Regions from separate parts of the Streptomyces sp. NPDC006326 genome, predicted to be linked through region 2. Evidence: predicted binding sites of a transcription regulator. Region 2 holds the regulator's gene; the other holds the start of a gene.
The links. The regulator HrcA, encoded in region 2, represses chaperone genes, less so after heat shock. The targets are predictions, from matches to a motif close to TTNGCACTCNGNNNNNCNGAGTGCNAA.
Positions count from the first base shown of each region.

Region 1 (4,207 bases), on a different contig from region 2:
TGGCCATCGCCGTCGAGGCGGCCCGCGCCTTCGGCTTCACCACGCTGTCCTGCTCCTCCACCGGCAACCTGGCCGGCGCCGTCGGCGCCGCGGCCGCCCGGGCCGGCTTCCGCTCGTGCGTGTTCATCCCGCACGACCTGGAGCAGGGCAAGGTCGTCATGGCCGGGGTGTACGGCGGCGACCTGGTCGGCATCGAGGGCAACTACGACGACGTCAACCGCTTCTGCTCCGAGCTCATCGGCGACCCGCTGGGCGAGGGCTGGGGCTTCGTCAACGTCAACCTGCGCCCCTACTACGGCGAGGGCTCCAAGACGCTCGCGTACGAGATCTGCGAGCAGCTCGGCTGGCGGCTGCCCGACCAGCTCGTCATCCCGATCGCGTCCGGCTCGCAGCTGACGAAGATCGACAAGGGTCTCCAGGAGCTGATCAAGCTCGGCCTGGTCGAGGACAAGCCGTACAAGATCTTCGGCGCCCAGGCCGAGGGCTGCTCGCCCGTGTCGACCGCCTTCAAGGCCGGTCACGACGTGGTCCGCCCGCAGAAGCCGAACACCATCGCCAAGTCGCTCGCCATCGGCAACCCGGCCGACGGCCCGTACGTCCTGGACATCGCGCGCCGCACCGGCGGTTACGTGGAGGACGTCAACGACGAGCAGGTCGTCGAGGCCATCAAGATCCTCGCGCAGACCGAGGGCATCTTCGCCGAGACCGCGGGCGGCGTGACCGTCGGCGTGACGAAGAAGCTCATCGAGAACGGGCTGCTCGACCCGGCGCTGACCACCGTGGTCCTGAACACCGGTGACGGCCTCAAGACCCTGGAGGCGGTGGCCGCGGACAGCGGTCAGACCGCCACCATCCGCCCCAGCCTGGACGCGTTCCGCGCCGCCGGCCTGGCCTGACCCTCTCCCCCCGTACCCCGGAAAGGCAGTAGCGCCATGAGCGTCAACGTCCGCATCCCCACCATCCTGCGCACCTACACCGCCGGCCAGGCCGAGGTTCCCGCCGAGGGCGCGACCCTGGCCGAGGTCATCGAGTCGCTGGAGAAGAACCACCCGGGCATCGGGGCGCGCATCCTGGACGACCAGGGCAAGCTGCGCCGCTTCGTGAACGTGTACGTCAACGACGACGACGTGCGCTTCGAGGGCGGCCTGCAGGCGGCCACGCCGGACGGCGCCGGGGTCTCGATCATCCCCGCCGTGGCCGGCGGCTGCTGACACGCGCAACCGTAATTACCCCCTCCGTTAATAAGCGGAGGGGGTAATTCTGCTTGGTTGGGCGCGCTAGAGTTGGGGAAGTCCCTTCCGCTGTTCTTGCCCGCCGCATATGAGCGGGTCGCGTGAGGGTTGACATTGAGTCAATATGCACGCGTGGTATGGGGCTTTGGCGAGATTTGTCGGGCCCGAGTTGCCCGGGTAGATGCCAAATTTTCACTCTATTTCAATGTATCTGCGTGACCAGATTTCTCGTCGGATTGACCTGTTGCTCACAGCACCGGTGCAGATACATTCAGCCGCGGTCGAGGCGTTCCGGCGCAAGTTCTGACCCGGGACCGCGAAGTGCGGTCCTGCGCAAGGGCCAGTAATAGGGGAGTTAGGCATGGCTCAGGGCACCGTCAAGTGGTTCAACGCGGAGAAGGGCTACGGCTTCATCGCGGTCGACGGTGGTGCGGATGTGTTCGTCCACTACAGCGCCATCCAGATGGACGGGTACCGCACCCTTGAAGAGGGTCAGCGGGTCGAGTTCGAGATCTCGCAGGGCCAGAAGGGTCCGCAGGCGGACATGGTCAAGCTCGCCGTCTAGTCCCGGCGCGATCGACCACCGACGCACACGCACGAGGGCCCGCATCCCCGACCGGGATGCGGGCCCTCGTGCGTGTCCGGGGTTGCGGGCCGCACGGGTCCGGGTTGGGCTGAGCCGCTTGCACTCGCGGGGGTCGAGTGCTAATCATTGGCGTTAGCACTCTCGTGCTGAGAGTGCTACTACACAGGACCGGGTCGGTGAGGCCCGCAGGGTCCGGCGGGAAGGAACCGCCGGGCACGCAGGCCGTCCGTCGCGGGCGCGGGCGCGGTCCGGAGCAATCCAACCCTCCCCTCGCGCCTCGCGGCGCAGGGGGAACCCCAGTCCTGGAGGACCACTTCAGATGGCCAAGATCATTGCGTTCGACGAGGAGGCCCGGCGCGGTCTCGAGCGCGGGATGAACCAGCTCGCCGACGCCGTCAAGGTCACCCTTGGCCCCAAGGGTCGCAACGTCGTCCTTGAGAAGAAGTGGGGCGCCCCCACGATCACCAACGATGGTGTCTCCATCGCCAAGGAGATCGAGCTCGAGGACCCGTACGAGAAGATCGGCGCCGAGCTGGTCAAGGAAGTCGCCAAGAAGACGGACGACGTCGCCGGCGACGGTACGACCACCGCGACCGTGCTGGCCCAGGCGCTCGTCCGCGAGGGCCTGCGCAACGTCGCCGCCGGCGCCAACCCGATGGCCCTCAAGCGTGGCATCGAGAAGGCCGTCGAGGCCGTCTCCGGCGCCCTGCTGGAGCAGGCGAAGGATGTCGAGACCAAGGAGCAGATCGCTTCCACGGCCTCCATCTCCGCCGCTGACACCCAGATCGGCGAGCTCATCGCCGAGGCCATGGACAAGGTCGGCAAGGAAGGCGTCATCACCGTCGAGGAGTCCCAGACCTTCGGTCTGGAGCTGGAGCTCACCGAGGGCATGCGCTTCGACAAGGGCTACATCTCGGCGTACTTCGCCACCGACATGGAGCGTATGGAGGCGTCGCTCGACGACCCGTACATCCTGATCGTCAACTCCAAGGTCGGCAACGTGAAGGACCTCCTTCCGCTGCTGGAGAAGGTCATGCAGTCCGGCAAGCCGCTGCTGATCATCGCCGAGGACGTCGAGGGCGAGGCCCTGTCGACCCTGGTCGTCAACAAGATCCGCGGCACCTTCAAGTCCGTCGCCGTCAAGGCCCCGGGCTTCGGCGACCGTCGCAAGGCCATGCTCGGCGACATCGCCATCCTCACCGGCGGCACGGTCATCTCCGAGGAGGTCGGCCTCAAGCTGGAGAACGCGGGCCTCGACCTGCTCGGCCGCGCCCGCAAGGTCGTCATCACCAAGGACGAGACCACGATCGTCGACGGTGCCGGTGACAGCGACCAGGTCCAGGGTCGCGTCAACCAGATCCGCGCCGAGATCGAGAACTCCGACTCGGACTACGACCGCGAGAAGCTCCAGGAGCGCCTCGCGAAGCTGGCCGGCGGCGTGGCCGTCATCAAGGCCGGTGCCGCGACCGAGGTCGAGCTCAAGGAGCGCAAGCACCGCATCGAGGACGCCGTGCGCAACGCGAAGGCGGCCGTCGAGGAGGGCATCGTCGCCGGTGGTGGCGTGGCCCTGCTCCAGGCCTCCGCGGTCTTCGAGAAGCTGGAGCTGGAGGGTGACGAGGCGACCGGCGCCAACGCCGTGAAGCTCGCCCTGGAGGCCCCGCTCAAGCAGATCGCCGTCAACGGTGGCCTTGAGGGTGGCGTCGTCGTCGAGAAGGTGCGCAACCTGCCCGTCGGTCACGGCCTGAACGCCGCTTCCGGCGAGTACGTCGACATGATCGCCGAGGGCATCATCGACCCGGCGAAGGTCACGCGCTCCGCCCTGCAGAACGCCGCGTCGATCGCCGCGCTGTTCCTGACCACCGAGGCCGTCATCGCCGACAAGCCGGAGAAGGCCGCCGCCGCTCCGGGCGGCATGCCGGGCGGTGACATGGACTTCTGATCGGCCCCGGCTGATCGGCTGTTCTCGACCGAGGGCGGTACTCCCCGTACGGGGGGTGCCGCCCTCGGGCGTTTCACCGCCCGTCGGCCGCCGCGGCCGTCGGCGCCGCTTCGCGTACGCCTCCCCGCGACGGCCCGGCCTGCGTCAGAACCCGCTCGTGTCGAGCACGCAGTCGAAGGGCTTCGGGACGTGCAGGTCCTCGCCGAAGGAGACCGTCGTGCGGGAGCGGTAGCCGTGCGGGGAGGGGTCCCAGAAGCAGGTGATCTCGGAAGCCTCCATGTCGATCACCAGGTAGACCGGTACGAGCCGGCCGTACACGTCCAGCTTCTCGTTCCAGTCGGCGTCATGGGTGGAGAGGGAGGTGAACTCGCCGACCAGCGACAGGGCCGCGCCGTCCGCGTGCCGGCCTTCCTCGTCGAAGGCGGACTCATCCGCGACGTAAGGTCCGGT
Region 1 is NZ_JBEXRC010000022.1:13,581-17,787, reverse strand. Features, by position in the region: gene thrC (threonine synthase) at 1-896, shown strand, start outside; gene ABZ128_RS18560 (MoaD/ThiS family protein) at 933-1,211, shown strand; gene ABZ128_RS18555 (cold-shock protein) at 1,594-1,797, shown strand; gene groL (chaperonin GroEL) at 2,138-3,757, shown strand; gene ABZ128_RS18545 (hypothetical protein) at 3,902-4,075, opposite strand.
Region 1: the regulator HrcA is predicted to act here: its motif matches at 1,951-1,977, upstream of groL (chaperonin GroEL).

Region 2 (4,207 bases):
CGCCCGCCTCGATGCCCTGGACGCACAGGGCGTCGGCGCCGGCGGCCTGCGCGGCGCGCGCCTCGTCGACCGAGGTCACGGTGACGACGGTGTACGTGCCGGCCTTGCGCAGGGAGGCGAAGACCGCGGGGGTGGGGCAGCCGAGGGTGAAGGAGACCACGGGGACCGGGTCTTCGAGGAGGATCGCCAGTTTGGCGTCGTAGCCGTCGTCACTGGTGCCGATGATGTCCTCGGCCGCGAGGGAGACGCCGTACCAGTTGGCCTCGCCGGCCAGCTGCCCGCGGTAGGCCTCCACGGCGGCCGGGTCGACGTAGCCGGTCTGGGGCATGAGGAGGTTCACGCCGAACGGCCGCCGGGTGAGGGCGCGCAGCCGTTTGATCTCCTGGTACATGCCGTCGGCGGTCTTGTAGCCGCCGGCCAGGAAGCCCAGCGCGCCCGCCTCGCACACGGCGGCGGCGAGCGGCGGGCAGGAGGCGCCGCCCGCCATGGGAGCCTGCACGATCGGGTATGCGGAGAGACCGTTCGGTGCGGAGGACATGGACTGCATCGTGCCATGTCCCGCTCATGGGGCCGAATCATGGCATTCGCCTGGCATAGTCCGCTTCCCGCGGCTCGCCGCGCGGCCGCCCGGCGCATGCGCCGAGCCCGGTCCGGGGCGTCCCCGGACCGGGCTCGTACCTGCTCTGGCGCGTGGCGCAGCAGCCGGTCAGCGGCCGTTGAAGGCGTCCTTCAGGCGGCTGAACAGGCCCTGCTGGCCCGGCGCGAACTGGCCCATCGGCCGCTCCTCGCCGCGCAGCTTCGCGAGCTGGCGCAGCAGCTCCTCCTGCTGGGCGTCCAGCTTGCCCGGAGTCGTGACCTCGACGTGGACGATCAGGTCGCCGCGCCCGCCGCCGCGCAGGTGGGTGACCCCGCGACCGTGCAGCGGGATCGACTGGCCGGACTGGGTGCCGGGCCGGATGTCGATCTCCTCCATGCCGTCCAGGGTCTCCAGCGGACACTTCGTGCCCAGGGCCGCGGCCGTCATCGGGATCGTCACCGTGCAGTGCAGGTCGTCGCCGCGCCGCTGGAAGACCGGGTGCGGGAGCTCGTGGATCTCCACGTACAGGTCGCCGGCGGGACCGCCGCCGGGGCCGACCTCGCCCTCGCCCGCGAGCTGGATCCGGGTGCCGTTCTCGACGCCGGCCGGGATCTTGACCGTGAGGCTGCGGCGGGAGCGGACCCGGCCGTCGCCCGCGCACTCGGGGCACGGGGTCGGGACCACGGTGCCGAAGCCCTGGCACTGGGGGCAGGGGCGCGAGGTCATGACCTGGCCCAGGAAGGACCGGGTGACCTGCGACACCTCACCGCGACCACGGCACATGTCACACGTCTGCGCCGAGGTGCCGGGGGCCGCGCCCTCGCCGGAGCAGGTGGTGCACACGACGGCCGTGTCGACCTGGATGTCCTTGGTCGTGCCGAAGGCGGCCTCGTCCAGCTCCAGGTCGAGGCGGATCATGGCGTCCTGGCCGCGACGGGTCCGCGAGCGCGGGCCGCGCTGCGAGGCCTGGCCGAAGAAGGCGTCCATGATGTCGGAGAAGTTGCCGAAGCCTCCGGCGCCGAAGCCGCCCGCGCCGGCGCCGCCCGAGGAGGACAGCGGGTCGCCGCCGAGGTCGTAGACCTGCTTCTTCTGCGGGTCCGAGAGGACCTCGTAGGCCGCGTTGATCTCCTTGAAGCGCTCCTGCGTCTTCGGGTCCGGATTCACGTCCGGGTGGAGTTCGCGGGCAAGACGGCGGAAGGCCTTCTTGATCTCGTCCTGGGATGCGTCGCGGCGCACGCCGAGAACGGCGTAATAGTCCGTGGCCACTTACGACTCCGCCAGGATCTGTCCGACGTAACGTGCCACTGCGCGTACCGCTCCCATCGTTCCGGGGTAGTCCATGCGGGTCGGTCCGACCACGCCCATTTTGGCGACAGTCTCGCCGCCCGAACCGTAGCCGACGGAGACGACGGACGTGGAGTTCAGCCCCTCGTAGGCGTTCTCGTGCCCGATCCGTACGGCCATCCCCGACTCGTTGGCCTCGCCCAGCAGCTTGAGGAGCACGACCTGCTCCTCCAGCGCTTCGAGCACCGGCCTGATCGTCAGGGGAAAATCATGTCCGAAGCGGGTGAGATTGGCGGTCCCGCCGATCATCAGCCGCTCCTCGGCCTCCTCGACCAGGGTCTCCAGCAGGGTCGCGAGCACCGTCGAGACCGTGCCGCGGTCCTCGGGTTCGAACGACTCGGGGAGGTCCTGTACGAGCTGCGGCACGTCGGTGAACCGGCGGCCGACGACCCGGCTGTTCAGCCGCGCGCGCAGGTCCGCGAGCGAGGTCTCGCCGAAGGGGGCCTGGCAGTCGACGAGCCGCTGCTCGACCCGGCCGGTGTCCGTGATCAGCACCAGCATCAGCCGGGCCGGTGCCAGCGAGAGCAGTTCCACGTGCCGCACGGTGGACCGGGTCAGGCTGGGGTACTGGACGATGGCGACCTGCCGCGTGAGCTGCGCGAGCAGCCGTACGGTGCGCCCCACGACGTCGTCGAGGTCGACGGCCCCGTCGAGGAAGTTCTGGATGGCCCGGCGCTCCGGCGTCGACAGCGGCTTGACCCCCGCCAGCTTGTCGACGAAGAGGCGGTAGCCCTTGTCGGTGGGGATCCGTCCGGCGCTGGTGTGGGGCTGCGCGATGTAGCCCTCGTCCTCCAGCACGGCCATGTCGTTGCGCACGGTGGCGGGCGAGACGCCCAGCCGGTGCCGCTCGGTGAGCGCCTTGGAGCCGACCGGCTCCTCCGTCCCGACGTAGTCCTGGACGATGGCGCGCAGCACCTCAAGTCTGCGTTCGCTGAGCATGGCGCACACCTCCAGTGGTCGTCGTCGCTGCTGCCCGGTTGGCACTCGCATCGTTCGAGTGCCAGCGATCCCCCGGCCAGTGTACGGCCGGGCGGTACACCCCCGGCAAGGGCGGCCCGCCAGGGTAGCGTCGCGGCATGGAACTGCGATGGGAAGAGGCCGGCTGGGAGCGCTTGACCGGACGGACCGGGCGGCGGCGGCTTCCGGTGTGGGACTGCACGGCGGGGCTGGTGGTGGGCGACCAATCCGTGCTCCTGATCGACCCCGGTTCCTCCGTGCGCGAGGGCGCGCAGCTGCGGGCCGAGGCGGAGCGGCTGACGGGCCGGCGCGTGACCCATATCGCATTCACCCACGGACATTTCGATCACGTCCTGGGCGCCTCCTCCTTCGCCGGGGCCGAGGTCTACGGGGCCGTCGGGCTGGACTCCGCGCTGGCGACGGGCCGCGCGGAGCTGCGGGAGGACGCGGTCCGGCACGGGCTGGCGGAGGCCGACGCGACCGAGGCGGTGGACGTGCTGGTGCTGCCGAAGCACCTGGTGTCGGGCGAGTGGACGCTGGAACTGGGCGGCCTGCAGGTGCTGCTGGCCAACGTGGGGCCGGGTCACACCCGGTACGACCTGGCGGTGTGCGTGCCGGGCGAGCGCGAAGTGGTCTTCTGCGGGGACCTGGTCGAGGAGTCGGGCGCCCCGCAGGCGGGCCGCGACGCGGTGCCCGCGCAGTGGCCGGCGGCGATCGACCGGCTGCTGTCGCTGGGCGGGGAGGACGCACTGTACGTGCCGGGTCACGGAGCGGTGGTCTGCGCCGGCTTCGTCCGTGAGCAACGCGACACTCTCCGGGGGCTGTTCGGCGTGTCGGGCGGCTGAGCGCGAGGGTTCTTCTACTGTCGGCCGGATGCGTGAGTACTCCCCCGACCTGACCCCGCAGTGGAAGCGCGCCAAGCCCGTGCCCGAGGTGCCGGCCGAGCCCGGTCTGGTGGTCGAGCCGGCGGACACGGACTTCTGCGGCGCGGTGGTGGCCTGCGAGGCCGGCACGGTGACCCTGGAGGACCGCTTCGGCAAGCGGCGGGTGTTCCCGCTGGCGCCCCGCGGGTTCCTGCTGGAGGGCGCGGTGGTGACGCTGACCCGCCCGGTGCGGGCGCCGCAGGGCCCCGGGCGGACCGCCTCGGGGTCGGTGGCCGTGCCGGGGGCGCGGGCACGGGTGGCCCGGGCGGGGCGGATCTACGTGGAGGGGCGGCACGACGCCGAGCTCGTGGAGCGGGTCTGGGGCGACGACCTGCGGATCGAGGGCGTGGTGGTGGAGTACCTGGAGGGCGTCGACGACCTTCCCGCGGTCGTGGCGGAGTTCGGC
Region 2 is NZ_JBEXRC010000049.1:40,867-45,073, reverse strand. Features, by position in the region: gene ABZ128_RS29525 (nitronate monooxygenase) at 1-538, opposite strand, end outside; gene dnaJ (molecular chaperone DnaJ) at 707-1,843, opposite strand; gene hrcA (heat-inducible transcriptional repressor HrcA) at 1,844-2,860, opposite strand; gene ABZ128_RS29510 (MBL fold metallo-hydrolase) at 2,998-3,723, shown strand; gene ABZ128_RS29505 (DUF3097 domain-containing protein) at 3,752-4,207, shown strand, end outside.